DNA from 2 places in the Streptomyces sp. NPDC058051 genome. Region 1 is predicted to be linked to the other one. Evidence: predicted binding sites of a transcription regulator. Region 1 holds the regulator's gene; the other holds the start of a gene.
The links. Region 1 encodes HrcA, which represses chaperone genes, less so after heat shock. Its sites were predicted from a motif close to TTNGCACTCNGNNNNNCNGAGTGCNAA; they were not measured.
Positions count from the first base shown of each region.

Region 2: groES (co-chaperone GroES) is a predicted target of HrcA. The motif match lies at 3,029-3,055, and genes of this name have one in related genera.

Region 1 is NZ_JBHVRW010000005.1:343,131-355,116, forward strand. It holds gene ACFVUT_RS11485 (SpoIIE family protein phosphatase) at 105-2,030, shown strand; gene hemW (radical SAM family heme chaperone HemW) at 2,116-3,357, shown strand; gene ACFVUT_RS11495 (DUF3097 domain-containing protein) at 3,636-4,454, opposite strand; gene ACFVUT_RS11500 (MBL fold metallo-hydrolase) at 4,480-5,202, opposite strand; gene hrcA (heat-inducible transcriptional repressor HrcA) at 5,400-6,416, shown strand; gene dnaJ (molecular chaperone DnaJ) at 6,417-7,553, shown strand; gene ACFVUT_RS11515 (nitronate monooxygenase) at 7,678-8,751, shown strand; gene ACFVUT_RS11520 (16S rRNA (uracil(1498)-N(3))-methyltransferase) at 8,748-9,494, shown strand; gene ACFVUT_RS11525 (hypothetical protein) at 9,578-10,111, shown strand; gene ACFVUT_RS11530 (S41 family peptidase) at 10,191-11,986, shown strand, end outside.
Region 2 is NZ_JBHVRW010000036.1:9,334-21,319, forward strand. It holds gene ACFVUT_RS34580 (SDR family NAD(P)-dependent oxidoreductase) at 1-694, shown strand, start outside; gene groL (chaperonin GroEL) at 842-2,467, opposite strand; gene groES (co-chaperone GroES) at 2,567-2,875, opposite strand; gene ACFVUT_RS34595 (hypothetical protein) at 3,303-3,641, opposite strand; gene ACFVUT_RS34600 (polysaccharide deacetylase family protein) at 3,638-4,657, opposite strand; gene ACFVUT_RS34605 (methyltransferase domain-containing protein) at 4,740-6,032, shown strand; gene ACFVUT_RS34610 (hypothetical protein) at 6,077-6,442, opposite strand; gene ACFVUT_RS34615 (hypothetical protein) at 6,496-7,161, opposite strand; gene ACFVUT_RS34620 (class I SAM-dependent methyltransferase) at 7,259-7,879, shown strand; gene ACFVUT_RS34625 (RNA polymerase sigma factor) at 8,002-9,270, opposite strand; gene ACFVUT_RS34630 (YciI family protein) at 9,318-9,683, opposite strand; gene ACFVUT_RS34635 (hypothetical protein) at 9,914-10,198, opposite strand; gene tsaD (tRNA (adenosine(37)-N6)-threonylcarbamoyltransferase complex transferase subunit TsaD) at 10,195-11,313, opposite strand; gene rimI (ribosomal protein S18-alanine N-acetyltransferase) at 11,313-11,840, opposite strand; gene tsaB (tRNA (adenosine(37)-N6)-threonylcarbamoyltransferase complex dimerization subunit type 1 TsaB) at 11,837-11,986, opposite strand, start outside.

The sequences.
Region 1 (11,986 bases):
GGTCCATCTGTCACTCTGTCGGTGTCGTCAGCGGCGCCAGAGAACAGAGCAAGATACAGACAGAGCGAGAACAGGTCAGGAGCTGCACCGTGGGGCCCATTCCCTTGCAGCGGGACATCGTTCAGCGTCCCGGTATCACCGTCGGCCATGCGGACGCACGGCCCGTCGCCCATACGTCCCTGCCCGGAAACCTCCTCGCGCCCTCCGCCGCCCGCCGGTTCGTCCAGGCCGCGCTCACCGAGTGGACCCGGCTCGGACTGCCGACGGCCGTCGGCGTCAGTGAACGCCTGGCCGACGACGCGGCGGTCGTCGCCAGCGAACTGGTCACCAACGCGGTCGTGCACGCCGGGACCAACGTCGAGGTGCTCTGCCGGCTTGAGGAGGCCGTCGAGGACGAGGCCGCGGCCCTGGTGCTGGAGGTCTCCGACCACCACCCGGCCCGCACCGTGCGCAGCGAACGCGAGGAGGACGACGGCGCGGCGGACACGGCAGCGGGAGCCGCCCACTCCGAGGCCGAGGACCCCGACGACTACGGGCGCGGGCTCCAGCTCGTCGGCACCCTCGCCGAGCGCTGGGGCATCACCTACCGCACCGGCCTCAAGACCGTCTGGGCCCGGCTTCCCGTCGACGACTGGAATCCGTTCCCCGAACCGTCGGAAGAACCCGGTCTCCCGCAGGGGCTGCGTGCCGCCGAACTGCTCGCCCCCAGCGCCCGCCGGGCCCTGCGCGACGACGCGGACTGGGCCGGCCGCGGCGCGCTCTCGTTCCTCGCCGAAGCCTCGGACCTGCTCGCGGGCCAGCTCGACGAGGACATCGTCGCGGCGCTCTCGGGACAGTTATTGGTGCCCAGACTCGCCGACTGGTGCGCGATCTGGCTGGAGCCCGAGAACGGCGGCCCCTCGGCCGTTCCCAGGCTCGCCAGCGTCTGGCACCGGGACGAGGCCGAGACCGGGCAACTGCGTGCGGCACTGGAGCAGGACCCGATCCGGCTGCCCGAGCGGGTGGGCACCGGGCCCGTCTCTCTGCCCGGGAGCGAGGAGGACGAGGCCGAGGGGGAATCCGACGGGCGCGCCGCCTCCGCCCTCGCCTACCGGATCACCTCGGGTGGCCGGACCCTCGGCGCCGTACTCCTCGGCCGGGAGGACATGGCACGCGTCCCCGACGAAGTGACCGCCCTGATCGAGGACTTCGTACGCCGCGTCGGCCTCGCTGTCGGCGCCGCCCGCGCCTATACCCGGCAGGCCACCATCAGCCGCATCCTGCAACGCGCCCTGCTGCCCGGCAAGGTCGCCGACATACCCGGTGTCACCAGCTCACTGGTGTACGAGCCCAGCGACGACGGCGTCGTCGGCGGTGACTTCTACGACATCTTCCCGTGCCCCGGCGACCGCTGGTGCTTCGTCCTGGGCGACGTGCAGGGCAGCGGACCCGAAGCAGCCGTCGTCACGGGCCTCGCCCGCCCCTGGCTGCGGCTGCTGGCCCGGGAGGGCTTCGGCGTCGGCGAGGTGCTGGACCGGCTCAACAGACTGCTCCTCGACGATGCGATGGAGGCTGCCGAGGCGGCTGCCCTCATGGTCGCCGCGGCGGGCGGCCAGCAGACGGCGGACACCGGACAGTCCCGCTTCCTCTCCCTGCTGTACGGCGAACTCGTGCCGCTGCCCGGTGGTGGCGTGCGCTGCACCCTCGCCAGCGCAGGCCACCCGCTGCCGCTGCTGCTGCGGCCCGATGGAGAGGTGCGCCCGGCCGCCGAGCCGCAGATGCTGCTCGGGATCTTCGACGACGTCGCCTACGAGAGCCAGAGCTTCGATCTCGCGCCCGGCGACAGCCTGCTGTGCGTCACGGACGGTGTGACGGAGCGCCGCTCCGGGGTGCTGATGTTCGACGACGAGGACGGCCTGGCCCAGGCGCTGGCCGACTGCACCGGACTCTCGGCGGACGGGATCGCGGACCGGATCAAGCGCGCCGTGCACGAATTCGCCGAGCGGCCGCCCGACGACGATCTGGCGCTGCTGGTGCTCCAGGCGGGGTGAGAGGCGGCGCGTGGGCGCGGCGGACGTGGCGGGCGTGGCGGTCCGTGATCCCCGGCGGGACCGGACGGTTCGGCGGCGAGTGACAATGGGCGGTATGCCTTCCGTACTGCCCGATGGTGAACCCGTACCCGACGACGGCGCGCTGCCGCGCCATGCCCTGGAAGGCGCCGCCGACCGGCCTCTCGGCTTCTACCTGCACGTTCCCTACTGCGCGACCCGCTGCGGGTACTGCGACTTCAACACCTACACGGCCACCGAGCTGCGCGGCTCGGGCGGTGCGCTGGCCTCCCGCGACAACTACGCCGCCCATCTGATCGGCGAGGTCCGCCAGGCCCGCAAGGTCCTCGGTGACGATCCGCGTCCGGTCCGTACGGTCTTCGTGGGCGGTGGCACACCGACCCTGCTGGCCGCCGCGGACCTGGTCCGGATGCTGGGGGCGATCCGCGACGAGTTCGGGCTCGCGGACGACGCCGAGATCACCACCGAGGCCAACCCGGAGTCCGTCGGTCCGGCCTATCTGGCCGAGCTGCGGGAGGGCGGCTTCAACCGGATCTCGTTCGGGATGCAGAGCGCCCGGCAGCACGTGCTGAAGATCCTGGACCGCACACATACGCCGGGGCGGCCCGAGGCGTGCGTCACCGAGGCGCGGGAGGCAGGCTTCGAGCACGTCAACCTCGACCTGATCTACGGCACGCCGGGGGAGTCCGACGACGACTGGCGGGCCTCGCTGGACGCGGCGATCGGGGCGGGGCCCGACCATGTGTCGGCGTACGCGCTGATCGTCGAGGAGGGCACACAGCTGGCCCGGCGGATCCGGCGCGGCGAGGTCCCGATGACCGACGACGACACCCACGCGGACCGGTACCTGATCGCGGACGAGGTGATGGCCGCGGCGGGCTTCTCCTGGTACGAGGTGTCCAACTGGTCCCGCACGCCCGAGGGCCGGTGCCTGCACAACGAGTTGTACTGGCGCGGCGCCGACTGGTGGGGCGCCGGCCCCGGAGCGCACAGCCATGTCGGCGGGGTGCGCTGGTGGAACGTGAAGCATCCGGGTGCGTATGCGCAGGCCCTGGCCGAGGGACGGTCGCCCGGGGCCGGGCGCGAGATCCTCTCCTTGGAGGACCGGCGGGTCGAGCGGATCCTGCTGGAGCTGCGGCTCGCGGACGGGTGCCCGTTGTCGCTGCTGGCACCGACCGGGCTGGCCGCGGCGGAGCGCGCGGTCGAGGACGGGCTGCTGGAGCGCGCCCCGTACGGCGAAGGGCGAGCGGTGCTCACCCTGCGGGGGCGGCTGCTGGCGGACGCGGTGGTCCGGGACCTGGTGGACTGAGCACCGGGGCCGGTGCGGGACGAGGCGCCCGCGGCTGACGCCCTGTGCGCCCCCGCAGACCGTATGGGCCCCCGCCGGGCTGTACGAGCCTCCACGGGCTGTACGCGCCCCGATACGAGCCTCCACGGGCTTTACGCGCCCCCATACGAGTCTCGGCGGGCCGGTACGCGCCCCCGCGGGGCCGTACGCGCCCCCGCGGACCCGGTACGCCCGCGGCAGCCCCCATGCCTCCGTCGTCACGAAGCGACCGCTATGCCTCCGTCGTCACGAAGCGGCCCCTATGCCTCCGTCGTCACGAAGTCGATGAGATGTTCCACGGAGCCCAGCAGCGACGGTTCCAGATCCCGGTACGAACGCACCGTGGACAGGATGCGCTGCCAGGCCGCGCCGGTGTTCTCCGGCCAGCCCAGCGCGCGGCACACGCCCGTCTTCCAGTCCTGGCCGCGCGGGACCACCGGCCAGGCCGCGATGCCCACGGACGACGGCTTCACCGCCTCCCACACGTCGATGTAGGGGTGGCCGACCACCAGCACGTCCGGGTTCGACACCTGGTCCGCGATCCGGGACTCCTTGGAGCCGGGAACCAGGTGGTCGACCAGGACACCCAGCCTGGCGTCCGGGCCGGGCGAGAACGCGCGCACGATGGCCGGGAGGTCGTCGATGCCCTCCAGGTACTCGACGACCACGCCCTCGATCCGCAGGTCGTCGCCCCAGACCCGCTCGACCAGCTCCGCGTCGTGGCGGCCCTCCACGTAGATCCGGCCGGCCCGCGCGACCCGGGCGCGCGCCTCCGGTACCGCGACCGACCCCGAGGCGGTACGCAGCGGACGTGCGGGACCGGCCGCCGAGGGACGCACGAGGGTGACCACCCGGCCTTCCAGGAGGAAGCCGCGCGCCTCCATCGGGAACACCCGGTGCTTGCCGAACCGGTCCTCCAGGGTCACGGTCGGGCCCTGGGCCGTCTTCTCGCAGCGGATCACGGCACCGCAGAAACCGGTGGAGACCTCTTCCACCACCAGATCGGGCTCGGCGGCGACCTCGGGAACGGGGGCGGACCTCTTCCACGGCGGGGTCAGGTCCGGCTGGTAGCTGCGCATCGGATGACGATAGGACGATCAGGTGTCACGACACGCCGAAGAGTGCGGCCAGCCGGTCGCGCTGGTTCCGCACGAACGCCGCGTCCACCACCGCCCCGTGGCCCGGAACGTACACCGCGTCCTCGCCACCCAGCGCCAGCAGCCGGTCCAGCGCGGCCGGCCAGCGGGCCGGGACGGCGTCGGGGCCCGCCTGCGGTTCACCGGACTCCTCGACCAGGTCGCCGCAGAGCACCACCGCGGGGGAGCCGGGCACGAGCACCGCGAGATCGTGACCGCTGTGGGCGGGGCCCACGTTCGCCAGCAGCACCTGACGGCCGCCGCCCAGATCGAGCGTCCACTCGCCGCACACCTCGTGCCGCGGCACCACCAGCGCATCGGTGGCCTCGGCCGCATCGTGCTCGGACACTCCGTGGCGCACCGCGTCGGCGCGCAGAGCGTCCGCCCCGCGCTCCAGCAGGGCGGCCATGCCGACGGCTCCGTACACCTGGGCGCCGGAGAAGGCGCCGATGCCCAGGACATGGTCGAAGTGGGGGTGGCTGAGTGCGATATGCGTCACCCTCCGACCCAGCAGGGTCTGTGCCTGGGACCGCACCCGGACGCCTTCGCGGAGGGTCGAACCGGTGTCGTAGAGCAGCACTCCGTCCGCTCCGGCGACCAGCGCGACGGTCGCGTCCCACCCGGGAAGACGGCGTCTGCCCACTTCGTGACCGAGTCGCTCCCAGCCGGACTCTTCCCAAGAGGCGTTCATACCAGGACGCTATCGGCAACGACCTGCGCAGTCCCGCGATACCGTGACCGGTCGCTCTTGCTAGCCCCCCACTCCGCCGCCGTACACTGACCGGGGGGTTGCTGGCACTCGTGAGGACAGAGTGCCAGGCGGATTCCTGGGAACGGAACAGGAACGGCCCGAGAACCACCGAGGAAACTCAGCTGGAGGTGTGCGCGATGCTCAGCGAACGCAGACTCGAAGTGTTGCGCGCCATCGTCCAGGACTATGTCGGCACCGAGGAGCCCGTGGGCTCCAAGGCGCTCACCGAGCGGCACAAGCTGGGGGTCTCCCCGGCCACCGTCCGCAACGACATGGCGGTGCTGGAGGATGAGGGCTTCATCGCCCAACCCCACACCAGCGCGGGACGCATCCCCACGGACAAGGGGTACCGGCTCTTCGTCGACCGGCTCGCGGGCGTCAAGCCGCTCTCGTCGCCGGAACGCCGCGCCATTCACCATTTCCTCGACGGTGCGGTCGACCTCGACGACGTCGTCGGACGCACCGTGCGGCTGCTCGCGCAGCTGACCCGGCAGGTCGCCATCGTGCAGTACCCCTCGCTGACCCGGTCGACGGTCCGGCATGTGGAGCTGCTGTCGCTGGCGTCCGCCCGGCTGATGCTCGTGCTGATCACGGACACCGGCCGGGTCGAACAGCGCATGATCGACTGTCCTGCTCCGTTCGGTGAGACCTCTCTCGCCGATCTGCGGGCCCGGCTCAACAGCCGGGTCGTCGGACGCCGTTTCACGGACGTCCCGCAACTGGTGCAGGATCTGCCGGAATCCTTCGAGAGCGAGGACCGGGGAACCGTGTCCACCGTGCTCTCCACCCTGCTCGAAACCCTCGTCGAGGAGACGGAGGAGCGGCTGATGATCGGCGGCACCTCCAACCTCACCCGCTTCGGGCACGACTTCCCCGTGATGATCCGGCCGGTGCTGGAGGCATTGGAGGAGCAGGTCGTGCTGCTGAAGCTGCTCGGCGAGGCCACGGACTCGGGCATGACCGTACGGATCGGGCACGAGAACGCCCATGAGGGCCTCAACTCCACGTCCGTCGTCACGGTCGGCTACGGTTCGGGCGACGAAGCAGTCGCCAAACTCGGCGTGGTCGGACCGACCCGCATGGACTACCCCGGAACGATGGGAGCGGTACGCGCAGTGGCACGTTACGTCGGACAGATCCTGGCGGAGTCGTAAGTGGCCACGGACTATTACGCCGTACTCGGCGTGCGCCGCGACGCATCTCAGGACGAGATCAAGAAGGCATTCCGGCGGCTCGCTCGCGAGCTGCATCCGGATGTGAACCCCGATCCGAAGACGCAGGAGCGGTTCAAGGAGATCAACGCCGCCTACGAGGTGTTGTCGGATCCGCAGAAGAAACAGGTCTACGACCTCGGCGGTGACCCGCTGTCCGCCTCCGGCGGCGGTGGCGCGGGCGGATTCGGACAGGGTGGCTTCGGCAACTTCTCCGACATCATGGACGCGTTCTTCGGTACGTCGTCGCAGCGCGGACCCCGTTCGCGCACCCGGCGCGGCCAGGACGCGATGATCCGGCTGGAGATCGATCTGGCCGAGGCCGCGTTCGGCACGACCAAGGACATCCAGGTCGACACGGCCGTCGTCTGCAAGACGTGCAACGGCGAGGGCGCCGCCCCCGGCACCTCCGCCCAGACATGTGACATGTGCCGCGGTCGCGGCGAGGTCTCCCAGGTCACCCGGTCCTTCCTGGGCCAGGTCATGACCTCGCGGCCCTGCCCGCAGTGCCAGGGCTTCGGCACGGTCGTGCCGACGCCCTGCCCGGAGTGTGCCGGTGACGGCCGCATCCGGTCGCGGCGCACGCTCACCGTGAAGATCCCCGCCGGTGTCGACAACGGCACCCGCATCCAGCTCGCGGGCGAGGGCGAGGTCGGCCCCGGCGGCGGCCCGGCCGGCGATCTGTACGTGGAGATCCACGAGTTGCCGCACGCGGTGTTCCAGCGCCGCGGCGACGACCTGCACTGCACGGTCACCATCCCCATGACGGCGGGCGCGCTCGGCACCAAGGTGCCGTTGGAGACGCTCGACGGCCTGGAGGAGGTCGACATCCGGCCCGGCACCCAGTCCGGCCAGTCGGTGCCGCTGCACGGGCGCGGCATCACGCATCTGCGGGGCGGTGGGCGCGGTGATCTGATCGTGCACGTCGAGGTGATCACCCCGACGAAGCTGGAACCGGAGCAGGAACGACTGCTGCGGGAGCTGGCGAAGCTGCGCGGCGAGGAACGGCCCACCGGCCAGTTCCAGCCCGGGCAGCAGGGGCTGTTCTCCCGGCTGAAGGACGCCTTCAACGGTCGCTGACGGCATCCGTACACCCTCGTCCGACGCGGGACGGGCTCGCCTGCCGAGCCCGTCCCGCGTTTGAGGGCAAATCGGACCGCAGGCCCCGCACGCCGTGATGCACGGGACGTGACACGATGCGGTCATGTCATCCCTGTTGACCGATCTCTGCCGGTATCCGATCGTGCAGGCCCCCATGGCGGGAGGTGTGTCCGGTCCGGGGCTCGTCGCGGCCGTCGCCGAGGCGGGCGGACTGGGTTTCCTCGCCGCCGGGTACAAGACGGCGGACGGCATGTACCACGAGATCACCCAACTGCGCGGGCTGACCGGTCAGCCCTTCGGTGTCAACCTCTTCATGCCGCAGCCCGGTCTCGCCGACCCGAGCGCCGTCGAGGTGTACCGGCACCAGCTCGCCGGTGAGGCCGCCTGGTACGAGACCCCGCTCGCCGACCCGGACGTCGGCGCCGACGACGGCTACGAGGCCAAGCTCGCCATCCTGCTGGAGGACCCGGTCCCGGCCGTCTCGTTCACCTTCGGCTGCCCGACCCGCGACACCCTCGACGCGCTCGCCGCTGCCGGCACGTACACCGTCGTGACGGTCACCACGCCCGAGGAGGCCCAGACCGCCCAGTGGTCGGGGGCCGACGCGGTCTGCGTGCAGGGCGTGGAGGCGGGCGGCCACCAGTCCACCCACCACGACGACCCGCAGGCCGACGGCACCGGGATCGGGCTGCTCTCCCTGGTGGCCCAGGTCCGCGAGACCGTACAGGTGCCGGTCATCGCGGCGGGCGGGCTGATGCGCGGATCCCAGATCGCCGCGGTGCTCGCCGCGGGCGCGGAGGCGGCACAGCTCGGGACGGCGTTCCTCGCCTGCCCCGAGTCCGGCGCGCATCCGCTGCACAAACGGGCACTGACCAACCCGCTGTTCGTACGGACGGCCCTGACCCGGGCGTTCTCCGGACGCCCGGCCCGCGGCCTCGTCAACCGCTTCATGCGCGAGCACGGCCCCTACGCCCCCGCCGCCTACCCGCAGGTCCACTACCTGACCGCCGGGCTGCGCAAGGCGGCGGCTGCGGCAGGTGACGCCCAGGGCATGGCACTGTGGGCGGGGCAGGGGCACCGGATGGCACGCGAGCTGCCGGCCGGCCGGCTGATCGAACTGCTCGCCGAAGAACTGGACGCCGCACGGACGGCAGTGAGCACAGGGAGTACGCAGTGACCGCACCGGTCTTCGTCGTCGAACAGGTCCCCGAAGGGCCCGAGTTCGTCCTGGAAGGATCCGAGGGACGGCACGCCGTATCGGTGAAGCGGCTGCACGCCGGTGAGGAGGTCGTGCTGACGGACGGCCACGGCCGTTGGACGGAAGGCGTGGTCAGGACCACCGAGGGCAAGGACCGCCTCGTCGTCACCGGTCTGGTGACGGCCCATGAGGAGCCGTGGCCCGCACCCCGCATCACCGTCGTCCAGGCCCTGCCCAAGGGTGACCGCGGTGAGGTCGCCGTCGAGACGATGACGGAGACCGGCGTCGACGCGATCGTGCCCTGGCAGGCCTCGCGCTGCATCACGCAGTGGAAGGGCGAGCGCGGCCTCAAGTCACTCGCGAAATGGCGCAACGCCGCCCGGGAGGCGGGCAAGCAGTCGCGCCGGGTGCGCTTCCCCGAAGTGGCGGACGCGCTGACGACCACACAGGTCGCCGCGCTTCTGGCCACGGCGGACTTCGCCGCCGTCCTGCACGAGGACCGGGGCCACGACAGCGAGCCGCTGGCCACCGTCCAACTCCCCACCCAGGGCGAGATCGTGCTGGTCGTCGGCCCCGAGGGCGGGGTGTCTCCGGACGAACTGGCGGCCTTCGTCGCGGCGGGCGGACGGGTCTGCCGGCTCGGCGCGTCCGTCCTGCGCACCTCGACGGCGGGCACCGCGGCGACGGCGCTGCTGCTGGGGCGCACCGGCCGCTGGGCGTGAGCCCCCTCCGGTGCGCCTGCGCCGCCCCGTGGTGACCGCAAGCCGTCTACCGTCCCGTGGGGGAACGGTGGGAAGCTGCCCGTATGGGGACATCAAGGGCATGGGCTCAGGGAAGAACGCGTCGTTTTCTGGCCGCGTCCGCACTCGCGGGCGCGGCCGTCGCAGGGGTCGTGGCCTGTGAGCCGACGGGCAGTCTCAACTCCGCGTCCATCGCCGTGACCACCGGCCTGACCGGCACCAGCGCCCTGGAGCGCAACGGGGTGGACGTGCGGTGGCTGAACTGCACCGCCGACATGGACGGGGACCGGGTCGTGGGCGCGTCGCCGCCGGCCCCCTCCGTGCACCGGACCGCGGCCGTCGACTGCGCCGGAAGGACCGCGAACGGCCAGGACATCTCGATCACCGGCAAGGTGACCCAGGAACTCGACGGGCGCTGTGTGCGCGGCGACCTGACCGCCAGGACCGGCGGGAAGGTCGTCTTCCGGGCGGATGCGCTCGGCAATTGCACCGCCGCTTTGCCGGCCGGCCGCGCACAGCCTCCGAGGGGCGCCGCCGGTGCCGCCCGGCCGACCGTCACCGTGACGGTCACGGTGACCGAATCGCGCTGGGGCAAGTGACGATGTCCGGTGCCCGGCCGCCCGGCGTACTCCGGCCACCCGGTTACGCGGAGCAGGCGGGCGGCCTAGGGTGATCTCCGTGACGCAGCCTGCCTACCTCCGATACCCCCATGTCCAGGGCGATGTGATCGCCTTCACCGCCGAGGACGACGTCTGGTTGGCGCCGTTGGACGGCGGCCGAGCCTGGCGCGTCAGCGCCGACAACCGGCCCGTTTCCCATCCGCGGATATCGCCCGACGGAACCCGCGTCGCCTGGACGTCCACCCGGGACGGGGCGCCCGAGGTGCATGTCGCACCGGTCGACGGCGGCCCCGCCGAGCGGCTCACGTACTGGGGCGATGCCCGGACCTCCGTACGCGGCTGGACACCCGAGGGCGACGTACTGGCCATCAGCACCCAGGGCCAGGCGTCGCTGCGGCGCAGCTGGGCCAGGGCCGTCCCGGTCGACGGCGGGCCCGCGCGGACCCTGCCGTACGGGCCGGTCGGCTCCCTCGCGTACGGGCCCGGCGGGCGGGCGCTGCTGCTCTCGGCCACCATGGGGCGCGAGGCCGCCACGTGGAAGCGATACCGCGGCGGTACCGCGGGCAAGCTGTGGATCGCGGAAGAAGGCGTGACCGACGGCCCGGTACCGTTCGTACGGCTCCACGAGGACCTCGACGGGAACATCGAATGCCCGATGTGGGTGGGCGACCGTGTCGCCTTCCTCTCGGACCACGACGGCGTGGGAGCGGTCCACTCCTCACGGCCCGACGGCTCGGACCTGCGCAGGCACACCGGCGTCGAGGGGTTCTACGCCCGCCACGCGACCACCGACGGCACCCGCGTCTGCTACGCCTCGGCCGGTGAACTGTGGCTGCTGGACGACCTCGAAGGCGCCGAGCCCCGCCGCGTCGACATCCGGCTGGGCGGCCAGCGGGCCGACCTCCAGCCCCACTCCGTGCACGCCGACAGCAACTTCGACTCCGCGTCCCCGGACCGTACGGGCCGCGGCAGCGCCGTCGGGACGCGGGGCGCCGTCCACTGGGTCACCCACCGCGAGGGACCGGCCCGGGCACTCGCGGTCGAACCCGGCGTACGGGCCAGAATGCCCCGCGCCTTCCAGGCCGACGGCGACCAGCACGTCGTCTGGGTCACCGATGCCGAGGGCGACGACGCCCTGGAGTGCGCTCCCGCCACCGGCACCGCGCCGGGCGCCGCACCGCGTCGCCTCGCCGCGGGCCGTATCGGCAGGGTGCTCGACCTGGAAGCGGCCCCGGACGGCAGCCGGTTCGCCGTCGCCGCGCACGACGGACGGGTACTGATCGTCGAGCGGGAGAGCGGCGAGGTCCACGAGGTGGACCGCAGCGAACACGGCGACGCCTCCGGCCTCGTCTTCTCCCCCGACTCCTCCTGGCTCGCCTGGTCGCACCCCGGACACGAGCCGCTCCGGCAGCTCAAGATCGCGCACCTCGCCGATCTGTCGGTCACCGAGGCGACCCCGCTGCGTTTCCGGGACTTCGCCCCCGCGTTCACCACCGACGGCAAGCACCTCGCGTTCCTCTCCGAGCGGTCCTTCGACCCGGTCTACGACGCCCATGTCTTCGACCTGGCGTTCATCGGCGCCTGCCGGCCGCATCTGCTGACGCTCGCCGCCACCACGCCCTCCCCGTTCGGGCCGCAGCGGCACGGCCGCCCGACCGAGAAGGAGAACCGCGGCGAGGGCGAGGACAACCCGACCGCACTCCCCGTCACCCGGATCGACCTCGACGGACTCGCCGACCGGATCGTGCCGATGCCCGTCGAGGCCGCCAGCTACTCCGGACTGCGCGCCGCGAAGGACGGGCTGCTGTGGCTGAGCCACCCGGTGGCCGGAGTGCTCGGCACGAGCGGTGCCAC
Region 2 (11,986 bases), on a different contig from region 1:
CCTGGTGCTGGTGGCCCGCGACACGGAACGGCTGCGCGAGCAGGCGACCGAACTGCACGACCGGCACGGCATCGAGGCCGAGGTGCTGACGGCCGACCTGTCCGAGGACAAGGGGATCGCCGCGGTCGAGGCCCGGCTGACGGATCGTCGGCAGCCGGTCGATCTGCTGGTCAACAACGCCGGGTTCGGCAACAGGGGCCGCTACCTGGATGTGCCCATGGCCGATGAGCTGAACATGCTCAAGGTGCACTGCGAGGCGGTGCTGCGGCTGACCTCGGCGGCGGCTGCCGGGATGCGGGAGCGGGGGCGGGGCGGAGTCGTCAACGTGGCCTCGGTGGCCGCGTTCCTGCCGCGCGGTACGTACGGCGCGTCCAAGGCGTGGGTCGTGCAGTTCACCCAGGGTGTGGCGAAGGACCTGGCCGGTTCGGGGGTGCGGCTGATGGCGCTGTGCCCCGGCTTCGTACGGACGGAGTTCCACGAGCGGGCCGGGATGGGGACCGGCAACATCCCGGGCTGGATGTGGCTCGATGCGGACAAGCTGGTGGCGGCGGCCCTGGCGGACCTGGCACGCGGCAGGTCGGTCTCGATCCCTGATCCGCGGTACAAGGCGTTGATGGGGCTCGTGAAGGTGACGCCGCGCGGCCTGCTCGGAGGGGTCGCCTCCAAGGCGGGTCGCACGTACGGACCTCGTTGAGCGGACGTACACGGCGGCCGGGCCCTGAGCGCCGCCCACCCGCCCTTCTGGGTGAACTGGTTGCGCCCGGTCCACGCCGAGACCCGGTACCCCGCGACGGGGTACCGGGTCTCGATCGTTCAGCGGCTCAGCCGCGGACGCTCGGCGTCAGTGCGCGTGGCCGTGACCGCCGTGGCCGGCCTCGGCCTCTTCCTCGGCCGGCTTCTCGACGACCAGGGTCTCGGTCGTGAGCAGCAGCGACGCGATGGACGCGGCGTTCTCCAGCGCGGAGCGGGTGACCTTGACCGGGTCGATGACGCCGGCCTTCACCAGGTCGTCGTACTCGCCGGTCGCGGCGTTGAAGCCCTGGCCCTTGTCGAGCTCGGAGACCTTCGAGGTGATGACGTAGCCTTCGAGGCCGGCGTTCTCGGCGATCCAGCGCAGCGGCTCGACCGCGGCGCGGCGCACGACCGCGACACCGGTGGCCTCGTCGCCGGTCTTGTCGAGGTTGCCCTCCAGGACCTTGGCGGCGTGGACCAGAGCGGAGCCACCACCGGAGACGATGCCCTCCTCGACCGCGGCGCGGGTCGCGGAGATGGCGTCCTCCAGACGGTGCTTCTTCTCCTTGAGCTCCACCTCGGTGGCGGCACCGACGCGGATCACGCACACGCCGCCGGCCAGCTTCGCGAGGCGCTCCTGGAGCTTCTCGCGGTCCCAGTCGGAGTCCGTGGCCTCGATCTCGGCCCTGATCTGGTTGACCCGGCCCTTGACGTCGCCGGGCTCGCCGCCGCCGTCCACGATCGTGGTGTCGTCCTTGGAGACGGTGACGCGACGGGCGGTGCCCAGCACGTCCAGACCGGCCTGGTCGAGCTTGAGGCCGATCTCCTCGGCGATGACGGTCGCACCGGTGAGGGTGGCGATGTCGCCGAGCATGGCCTTGCGGCGGTCACCGAAGCCCGGGGCCTTCACCGCGACGGCGTTGAAGATGCCACGGATCTTGTTGACGAGGAGGGTCGACAGCGCCTCGCCCTCGACGTCCTCGGCGATGATCAGCAGCGGCTTGGAGCCACCGGCCTGGACGACCTTCTCCAGCAGCGGGAGCAGGTCCTGGATCGAGCCGATCTTGCCCTGGTGGACCAGGATGTACGGGTCGTCGAGGACGGCCTCCATACGCTCCTGGTCGGTCACCATGTACGGGGACAGGTAGCCCTTGTCGAAGGCCATGCCTTCGGTGAAGTCGAGGTCCAGACCGAAGGTGTTGGACTCCTCGACGGTGATGACGCCGTCCTTGCCGACCTTGTCCATCGCGTCCGCGATGAGCTCGCCGACCTGCGGGTCCTGCGCGGAGAGCGCGGCCACGGCGGCGATGTCGGACTTGTCGTCGATCGGGCGGGCGGTCGCGAGGAGTTCCTCGGACACGGCCTTGACCGCGGCGTCGATGCCCTTCTTCAGGGCGGCCGGGGAGGCACCGGCCGCGACGTTGCGCAGACCCTCGCGGACGAGCGCCTGGGCCAGCACGGTGGCGGTGGTCGTACCGTCACCCGCGACGTCGTTGGTCTTGGTGGCGACCTCCTTCACCAGCTGGGCACCGAGGTTCTCGTACGGGTCGTCGAGCTCGACCTCGCGCGCGATGGTGACACCGTCGTTGGTGATGGTGGGGGCGCCGAACTTCTTGTCGATGACGACGTTGCGGCCCTTGGGGCCGATTGTCACCTTGACCGTGTCGGCAAGCTTGTTGACGCCGCGCTCAAGGGCGCGACGGGCGTCCTCGTCGAACTTCAGAATCTTCGCCATGGGAGCTGAGCTTTCCTCTCAAACGAACTGCGCCCCCGACCGCCCGGCTGGTTGTTCGCAGGGGGCCAGGGGCGCAGAACAGAAGCAAACGTGAGTGAATTACTTCTCGACGATCGCGAGCACGTCGCGAGCCGAGAGGACGAGGTACTCCTCGCCGTTGTACTTCACCTCGGTGCCGCCGTACTTGCTGTACAGCACGACGTCGCCGGTCTTGACGTCGAGCGGAAGGCGCTCGCCGTTCTCGAAGCGGCCCGGGCCCACGGCCAGGACGACGCCCTCCTGGGGCTTCTCCTTGGCGGTGTCCGGAATGACCAGGCCGGAGGCCGTGGTCTGCTCGGCGTCGAGCGGCTGGACCACAATGCGGTCCTCGAGCGGCTTGATCGCAACCTTGGAGCTGGCGGTCGACACGATCCGGTCTCCCCCTTCGGAGATCTCACGGGGTTTAACAGTCTTGGGGTGGCGACCAGGTGGATCCGTCGTCGCGGGTGCCGGACCTGCCCGTCGCACAGTACTGCTGGCACTCTCCAGTGGTGAGTGCCAGCACCGAGACTATGGCCGCGATTAGCACTCGGTCAAGCGGAGTGCCAATCCGGCCAGTCGCGGCGCCGTGTGATCCCCGCGCGCCCGTGGCGCGACGGGCGCCTGCCCCTTCCGACGGGCGCCTGCCCTTTCAACGGTCCGGACAGCCCGGAGGCCCTGGCGCCGCCGCAGTGCGACGGTCCGGACGCCCTCGCGGTCACGCGGGGACGGACCGCACCCTTCCGTTCGACCGCGGGTTCGTGCGCGAACCTCCGCGCGGCTGTCGGCCCCGCTCCCGCACGGCCCCTCGCCGGCACTACCGCCGGTCGCACCGGGGGCTCGCACTCGCCACCGCGTTCGGTCCCGGCCGGTCCGGCCACCAGCGCCTCAGCGGTGGTGACGACCGCGGGTGCCGGGACTCCGGCCGCTGCGGGCAGGCGGTGACGACCAGCGACCCCTGCTCCCCGTGATCACCGTGCGGGTGCGCCGGAGGGCCGGCCGCGGGGGTCGGACGCGGATGCGGATGGGTCACCCTCTGTGCGGCCTTGCGGCCCAGCCGCTCGATCGGGTCCACCGACTGTGCGCACCCGGTGGTCGCGGTCAGGAGCGCACCGGCCGTCAGCAGTCCGGCGAGCAGCCTGTGCGCCCTTCTCATACGTAGTCCTCCAGCCGGGCCACGGCGTACCCCTGGTCCGTGATGGTCTTCATGACCGCCCGGACCAGGTCGGCCATGCTGCCGCCCCACTCCTGCCGCCCCCGGAAGTGCGTGAGGATGATGTCGCCGGGGCGCAGCTCCTGATCCCCCTCGCGCCATTCCATGTGGTCCGGGAACGCCTCCGCGTTCCAGAGCGGTACGGCCTTGATGCCGCAGGACTTCGCGACGCGGAGCGTGTCCCCGTTGTAGTTGCCGTACGGCGGGCGGAAGAGCGTGGGCCGTCGGCCGTACTGCTCCTCGATGACGGCCTGCTGGTCGCAGATCTCCCTCTTCTGCTCGCTGTACGAGAGGCCGGGCAGGTAGGGGTGGGTGAGCGTGTGGTTGTTGAGGCCGACGCCCAGCCGCTGCATTTCCAGGAAGTACCCGTAGCTGTCACGCACCAGGTAGTCGCTGAGGAACGCGCTGTACGGGATGTCCAGCTCGTCCATCATCTGGAGCAGTTCGGGATCCTTCTCCGCCCCGTCGTCCATCGTCAGGAAGACGACCCGGTCCTTGGTCGGGACGGTGGTGAAGACCGGCGGCAGCGAGTCGTCGCCGCCGTTGACCTCGAACCCCCGGCGGGTGGTGAGGTGCGGCTTCACGGCGGGTGGCGGGGGCGCGATCAGTGGCGGTCGCACCAGCCCCCATTTCTTGGCGAGGGCCGCCCGTACGGCCGGACCGAACCGCGCGTTCTCCCGTGCCCCGGCGGGTGCGCGGCCCTGGCCGGCCTGCGGCCCGAGCCCTGCGGCGGGACCGCCCGGCGGGCCGGCGGCGGGGCGGGCCCGGTGCTCGTCGGCGTCCGCGGACGCGCCGCCGGCCCCGGAACCGCAGCCGGCGCAGACGGCGGCGACCAGGAGCGCGGACAGGACCGCGCGGGCGGGACGGCGCCCGGGCGCGCGCCGTCCGCCCCCTGGCTCCGGGATGCCGGGCCCGCTCCTTTTCATGGTTAATTCTTCCTTTTGTCGTACTAGTTGCATGGCGTCGCATCCTGCCAGCACGCGCCGGGCGCCCCGGCCCGACACCGCCGCCGGGCCGACCGGTCAACCCGGCTGGCTCACAATGGGGCGGGTGAACGCCTTCGCCCCGCACGACCCGTCCGACGCCGAGAACCGGCCAGGCACCGGCCACCGGTCCGACGCCCCCGGCCCGTCCGACGCCCACGACCCGCTCGCCGCCTTCCTGGCCCTGCGTACCCCCGAGGGCGCCCAACTGCTGGAGGGGCTGCGGTCGTACGACCCCGCCCAGGAACTCGCCACCGCCACCCGGCTGCGCCGCACCCACCCGGCCCCGCTGGTCTCGGCAGCGTTGGGGCAGGCGCGGCTGCGGCAGCGGGCGGTGGCGAAATTCGGCGCCGAGGACGCGTACCGGATGTTCTTCACGCCGAACGGCGTCGAGCAGGCGACCCGCACCTCGGTGGCCACCCACCGCGCGCGGCGGTTCGTCGAGGCGGGCGGGGTACGGAGCGTCGCCGACCTCTGCTGCGGGATCGGCGGCGACGCGATCGCGCTCGCGCGGGCGGGCATCTCCGTCCTCGCGGTCGACCGCGACCCGCTGACCGCCGAGGTGGCCCGCGCCAATGCCGCCGCCCTCGGCCTGGCCGGTCTGATCGACGTACGGTGCGCCGATGTCACGGAGATCGACACCTCGCCGTACGACGCGGTGTTCGTCGATCCCGCCCGGCGCGGCGGCCGAGGCAGGATCTTCGACCCCGAGGCGTACTCGCCGCCGCTCTCCTGGGCGACCGGCGCCGCGCTCAAGGCTCCCCGCGCCGCGCTGAAGATCGCCCCCGGCATCCCGCACGAGGCGATCCCGGCGCAGGCGGAGGCCGAGTGGATCTCGGACGGCGGGGATGTGAAAGAGGCGGTGCTCTGGTTCGGCGAGGGCTTCGCGGCCGGTTCGTACCGCGCCACCGTGCTTCCGGCCCGTGCCGCCCTGTGGTCCGGCGCCCCGCTGCCCGCCCCGCCCGTCGGCCCGGTCGGCCGTTATCTGTACGAACCGGACGGAGCCGTCATCCGCGCCCATCTGGTCGCCGACATCGTGGCGCGGTGCGGCGGCCGGCTGATCGACGAGACCATCGCGTACGTCACGAGCGACGAGCCCTACGACTCCCCGTACACCACCGGCTACGAGATCACCGACCGGCTGCCGTTCAACATGAAGAAGTTGAAGGCGCTGCTGCGGGAGCGGAAGGTCGGCGTCCTGACGGTGAAGAAGCGCGGATCGGCCGTCGAGCCCGAGGAGCTGCGCCGCCGGATGAAGCTCCAGGGGCCGAACGCCGCGACGGTCTTCCTGACGCGGGTGGCCGGGGCCCCGACGATGCTGATCGGCCACCCGCTGACCGGCCCCGCCTGACCGGCGGCGGCAGCCGTGCTGTCAGGTCGGTCAGGCCAGGTCGGTCAAGCCAGGTCGGTCAGGTCCTCGGCGTACACCTGCGAGAGCGGCTGAGGACCCACGTACTGCTGGCAGTTGCACTCCCCCGCCTCGAAGCGGACCGGCTTCTTGGACTCGTCCCAGGCCGTCGGCACCTCGACCCGCTCATGGCACCTGCCCTGCTTGTCGTGCTTGGCGAGATGGTGCGTGCAACCGCAGACCGGCTCCGGCGGCTTGTGGGCCGCCTCGACGGCCAGCCGTTCCTGCTTGGTCGCCTCCAGCAGCTCCAGTTTCCTGGTGTGCCGGTTGCGCAGCGCGGTACGGACGTTGTCGACGGCCCATCCGAAGCCGCCCGTCCAGAAGATGATGAGCAGCCACCAGTACCACTCCATGCGGCACTCCTCCCCCTGCGTGACTCATGTGTCCGGCCAGGATAAGTCCGGGGTCAGCGGTGCGCACCGCCCCCGACCGAGAACAGCGGCTCCGGAGCGGGTGCCCCGACCAGCACCCGCAGCACCCAGCGGCGGTGGGCGAACGCCTTGGTGATGCCGATCAGTCCGACGAGCCAGCCGGTCATCCCGAGCCCCATGACCAGGGCGACCGCCCCGTAGGTGTCACGGCCCGCCTCCGCCGTCGCCGGGACCGCGACGCACGCGTACAGGCCGAGTGCGCACAGCGCGAAGGACATCAGCAGCCAGGTGAGACCGGCACCCGGCATCCGCAACCGCGCGTCCCGCGCCGGGTCGCGGTCCAACTCGCCCCAGGCGGCGAGCAGCCGGCGGATCTCGCGGTCGCGGCGCAGGCCGATGACGACGAAGACGATCGCGGGGATCGTGCAGCAGGCGCCCATGCCGGCCAGGATCACGCCGATCAACGCGCTGAAGATGTCGTAGGTCTCCTCGAACGTGACGATCGCCGCGCCGACCAGCGACCAGCCGACCGCGCAGAGCGCCCCCCACAGCCACAGCGCCGCCAGCCGCCCCGGTGACACATGCATCCGCACCAACTCGCCGAGCACCACGGCCCGGTCGGCGAGCAGCGCCTCGCGGTCGGGCCAGGTCCGTATCTCCACGGGCGGTGGGGGCGGCGGCAGTTGTACGCGACGGAACATGGGGAAGACCCTACCGACGCACGCTTCCCCGACGGCCGGTGCGGTGCATCGGGTCCGCCGGAGTGCCATGCTGGAAAGCGAGACACGGAGGTGCGCGATGGGGTTCTACGTCGAACGGATCGTGCCCCGTATCGCCGATGCCGCCGGCGGAATGAAGTCGGTCGAACCGCTGCGGCGCCGGGTCTGCGAGGGCCTGTACGGCGAGATCATCGAGATCGGCTTCGGCTCCGGACACAACGTTCCGTTCTACCCGGACGCCGTCACCGACGTGGCCGCGGTCGAGCCGTCCGACCTCGGCTGGAAGCTGGCCCACGACCGCATCGACGCGGGGCACACCCCGGTGCGCCGGGCCTGCCTGGACGGCCGTTATCTGCCGTTCGAGGACGACACCTTCGACGGCGCGCTGTCCACGTGGACGCTGTGCACCATTCCCGACGCCGACGCGGCGCTGCGCGAGGTGCGCCGGGTTCTCAAACCCGGTGCGACCCTGCACTTCCTGGAGCACGGGCTGGCACCGGAGGGGGACGAGAACGTGCGCCGCTGGCAGCACCGCCTCGATCCGCTGGAACGGCGGCTCTTCGCCGGGTGCAGCCTGACCCGGCCGATCGCCGGGATGCTGAGGGCCGCGGGGTTCACGATCGCCGACCTGGACGTGTTCTACGGGAAGGGCGCCCCGAAGGCGATGGGCGCCGACTCACTGGGAGTGGCGCTGCGCTGACCCGCCGGAACGGCCCGTGGCCGTTCCGGAAGGCGGACCGGAGGGCGACAAGGCCGTGGACGCGTGTCCCGACTGGTTCATCGAGAGCGTCGCCGGGGGTGGACGTGACGTGTGTCCGGGACTCATCCGCCGGCGCGCTCCTGAAGGGCCGCGCGGTCCAGGAGCATCGCGCGTTCCCGTGCGTTGCGGGTCAGGCCGGCCGCCCGTACGAACTCCTTCCGCGCCTCGTCCGTACGTCCCATCCGGGCCAGCAGGTCGCCGCGGACGCTGGGCAGCAGGTGATAGCCCTTCAGCGCCGGGTCGTCGGCCAGCGCGTCGACCAGGGCGAGGCCGGCCGCCGGGCCCCGCGCCGACGAGACCGCAACGGCCCGGTTCAGCTCGACGACCGGGGAGGGCGCGATCACGGCGAGGCGGTCGTAGAGGGCGGCGATCGTCGCCCAGTCCGTGTCCTCGTACGTCACCGCCCTGGCGTGACACGCGGCGATCGCGGCCTGCACGGCGTACGGGCCGAGACCGCCGCCCTCCTCCGTCGCCGCCGCCACGGCCCGCTCCAGGGCCGCGACGCCACGCCGGATCAGCAGGTGGTCCCAGCGGGCCCGGTTCTGGTCGGCGAGCAGCACCGGCGCACCGCCCGGCCCGGTCCTGGCGCGGGTACGCGATGCCTGGAGCTCCAGCAGCGCGACCAGGCCGTGCACCTCGGACTCCCCCTCCATCAGGCCCGCGAGCACCCGGGCCAGACGCAGCGCGTCCTCGCACAGCGCCGGGCGCAGCCAGTCGTCGCCCGCGGTCGCCGCGTACCCCTCGTTGAAGATCAGGTAGATGACTTCGAGCACGGAACCGAGGCGGGCGACGCGCTCGGGTCCGGACGGCACCTCGAAGGGGAGACCCGCCCGGCCCAGGGTCCGTTTCGCGCGGACGATGCGCTGGGCGACGGTCGGTTCCGGGGCCAGGTACGCGCGGGCGATCTCCTCGGTGGTGAGCCCGCCGAGCAGCCTCAGGGTGAGGGCGATCCGGGCCGCGGTGGGGAGCACCGGATGGCAGGCGGTGAAGATCAGCCGGAGCAGATCGTCGTCGATGTCGTCCGCTTCCGGGGGCTCGGGCGGCGGGACGTCCTCCAGAGTCCGCCCCACCTCGGCCAGCTTGCGCGCGTACGTCTCCTTGCGGCGTACGAGGTCGATCGCGCGATGTCTGGCGGTGGCCATGAGCCAGGCGCCCGGCCGGTCCGGGACACCTGCCTCCGGCCACTGTTCCAGCGCGGCCACCAGGGCGTCCTGCGCGATCTCCTCGGCGATGCCCACGTCCCGGACGATGCGGGTGACACCGGCGATGATCCGCGCGGACTCGATCCTGAAGACCGCTTCGACCGTCGGTCTCGCGCTTGCCGCCGTCACGGTCACTCATCAGATCAGCCGTGCCGGAACGGGGCAAGCGGGGCCGGTCAGAGGCCGGTGGCCTCGTCGATCCGGCGGACCTCGGAGGTGACGGTCCAGTGCGCCGGGTGGATCTGGAGGAACCGCTTGGTCCACTCCAGGGCCTCGGCCTTGTCCTTGGCCTGGAGGATGGCGTAGCCGCCGACGACCTCCTTGGTCTCGGTGAAGGGGCCGTCGGTGCAGCTCAGTTCGCCGCCGGACCAGGTGACCCTGGTGCCCTGGGAGGTCGGGGTGAGCCCGGCCGTCTCCAGCATGACTCCGGCCTTGGTGATCTCCTCGAACAGGGCGCCCATGCGCTTCTCGAACTCGGGGCCCGGGTTGTCGGTGGGGGCGTTCTGCTCATCGATGCGGATCAGCGACAGGAAGCGGGGCATGGTGACTCCTCGGTCGTGCGGACGGGGTCCTTCCCCCGCCTCTCACCCTTGCGTCGAACGGGAGGCGGCCGGATCGACAGCTTCACCGGAATTCTTCTGAGAATGTTCCGCGGCGGCCACCGGAGCGGCCGGCGCGCCGGTCGCCGGGCGGTCGGCGAGGCAGGGGGCTCACCCCAGCCGGAGGGGCTGCCCCCAGCCGGAGGGGCTCACCCCAGCCGGAGGGGCACACCTCAGCCTGCGGACTCCACGGCCCCCAGGGACTCGAAGCGCCAGCGGTGCACGGGACGGGTGATCAGCTCCGCCGCCGGCTCGGGAAGTTCGGGCAGCTCGTCGCCGTACGCCCCCTCCCACCAGGTGATGACCAGGACCCGGTCCTGCGGGGCGCGCAGCAGCTCGCGGCGCAGCGGCTCCCGGGCCAGCTCGGCCGACCGGGCGCGCGCCCACTCCAGGAGTTCGCGGCCCCTGCCGTCCACGGCGCGGGCCTCCCACATCAGCGCGACGGTCGTACCGCTCATGAGTAGAGGTTGTCCTTGCTGATCTCGTGCACGTGATCGTGGTCGTGCGCCTGTCCGTGTCCGGGTCCGTGGGCGCCCGGCACATGGGGGTCGGTCACCGGCAGCGACGAGTCCGCGGACAGCTCCAGGTCCGAGGCGGGCCGGTTCCGGGCGACCATCTCCGCGCCCAGCGCCGCGACCATGGCCCCGTTGTCCGTGCAGAGCCCCGGCCGCGGCACCCGCAGCCGGATCCCGGCCCGCTCGCACCGCTCCTGCGCCAGCGCCCGCAGCCGCGAGTTGGCCGCGACACCGCCGCCGATCATCAGGTGGTCGACTCCCTCGTCCTTGCAGGCCCGTACGGCCTTCCGGGTGAGCACGTCCACGACGGCCTCCTGGAAGGACGCCGCCACGTCCCGTACCGGCACCTCCTCGCCGGCCGCCCGCCTGGCCTCGATCCAGCGCGCCACCGAGGTCTTCAGTCCGGAGAAGGAGAAGTCGTACGCCGGATCGCGCGAGCCGCTCAGACCGCGCGGGAAGGCGATCGCCTTCGGGTCGCCCTCCTTCGCCAGCCGGTCGATGACCGGGCCTCCGGGGAAGCCGAGGTCCAGCACCCGGGCGATCTTGTCGAAGGCCTCGCCCGCCGCGTCGTCGATGGTCGCGCCCAGCGGCCGTACGTCATGCGTGATGTCCGGTGCGAGAAGCAGTGAGGAGTGGCCGCCGCTGACCAGCAGCGCCATCGTCGGCTCGGGCAGCGGGCCGTGCTCCAGCTGGTCGACGCAGATGTGGGAGGCCAGGTGGTTGACCCCGTAGAGCGGCTTGTTCAGCGCGTACGCGTACGCCTTGGCGGCCGAGACGCCGACGAGCAGCGCGCCCGCGAGCCCGGGGCCCGCGGTGACGGCGACGCCGTCGAGGTCCCGGGCGCTGATCCCGGCCACCTTCAGGGCGCGCTCGATGGTGGGGACCATCGCCTCCAGGTGCGCGCGGGAGGCGATCTCCGGGACGACGCCGCCGTAGCGGGCGTGCGTGTCCACGCTGGACGCGACGGCGTCGGCCAGCAGCGTCGTACCGCGGACGATGCCGACGCCGGTCTCGTCGCAGGAGGTCTCGATGCCGAGTACGAGCGGTTCGTCAGCCATCAGTCAGTCTCTGTTTCCTGTACGGGCTCTTGCGGGTGCTCGGTCGCGCCGTCGTGCATGGGGAGGCGCATGACGAGTGCGTCGATGTTGCCCGGCTGGTAGTAGCCGCGGCGGAAGCCGATCGGTGCGAAGCCGAAGCGTTCGTACAGCTTCTGCGCCCGGGCGTTGTCGACGCGGACTTCGAGCAGCACCTCGGCGCACTCGAAGGCCGTGGCGTGCTTCAGCAGGTCGGTGAGGAGCGCGGAACCGAGACCGCCGCCCCAGTGGTCGTGGGTGACACCGATCGTCTGCACGTCGGCGAGATCACCGGCCGCGGCGAGACCGGCGTAGCCGACGATCCGGCCGGTGGCGGGGTCCTCGGCGATGACGTAGCGGCGGGTGGCCTGCGCGCCGCGGGAGTGCGCCAGCTCGGACCAGAACATCCCGGCCGACCAGGCGTCGTCCGGGAACAGCTCGTGTTCGAGTTCCAGCACCGGATCGATGTCCCACCAGCGCATCTCGCGCAGGACGGCAGTCGTGCTCGTCACTTCGGGGTGACCACCTTGTAGTTCTTCGGGATCTGGGCGTCGGGCCTGCGGAGGTAGAGCGGCTGCGGCGGCAGCAGTTCCGCGCCCGCGGCCAGGCGCTCGGCGGCGAGGGCCGCCAGCGCGCCGGCGCCGACGTGCTCGGGGCC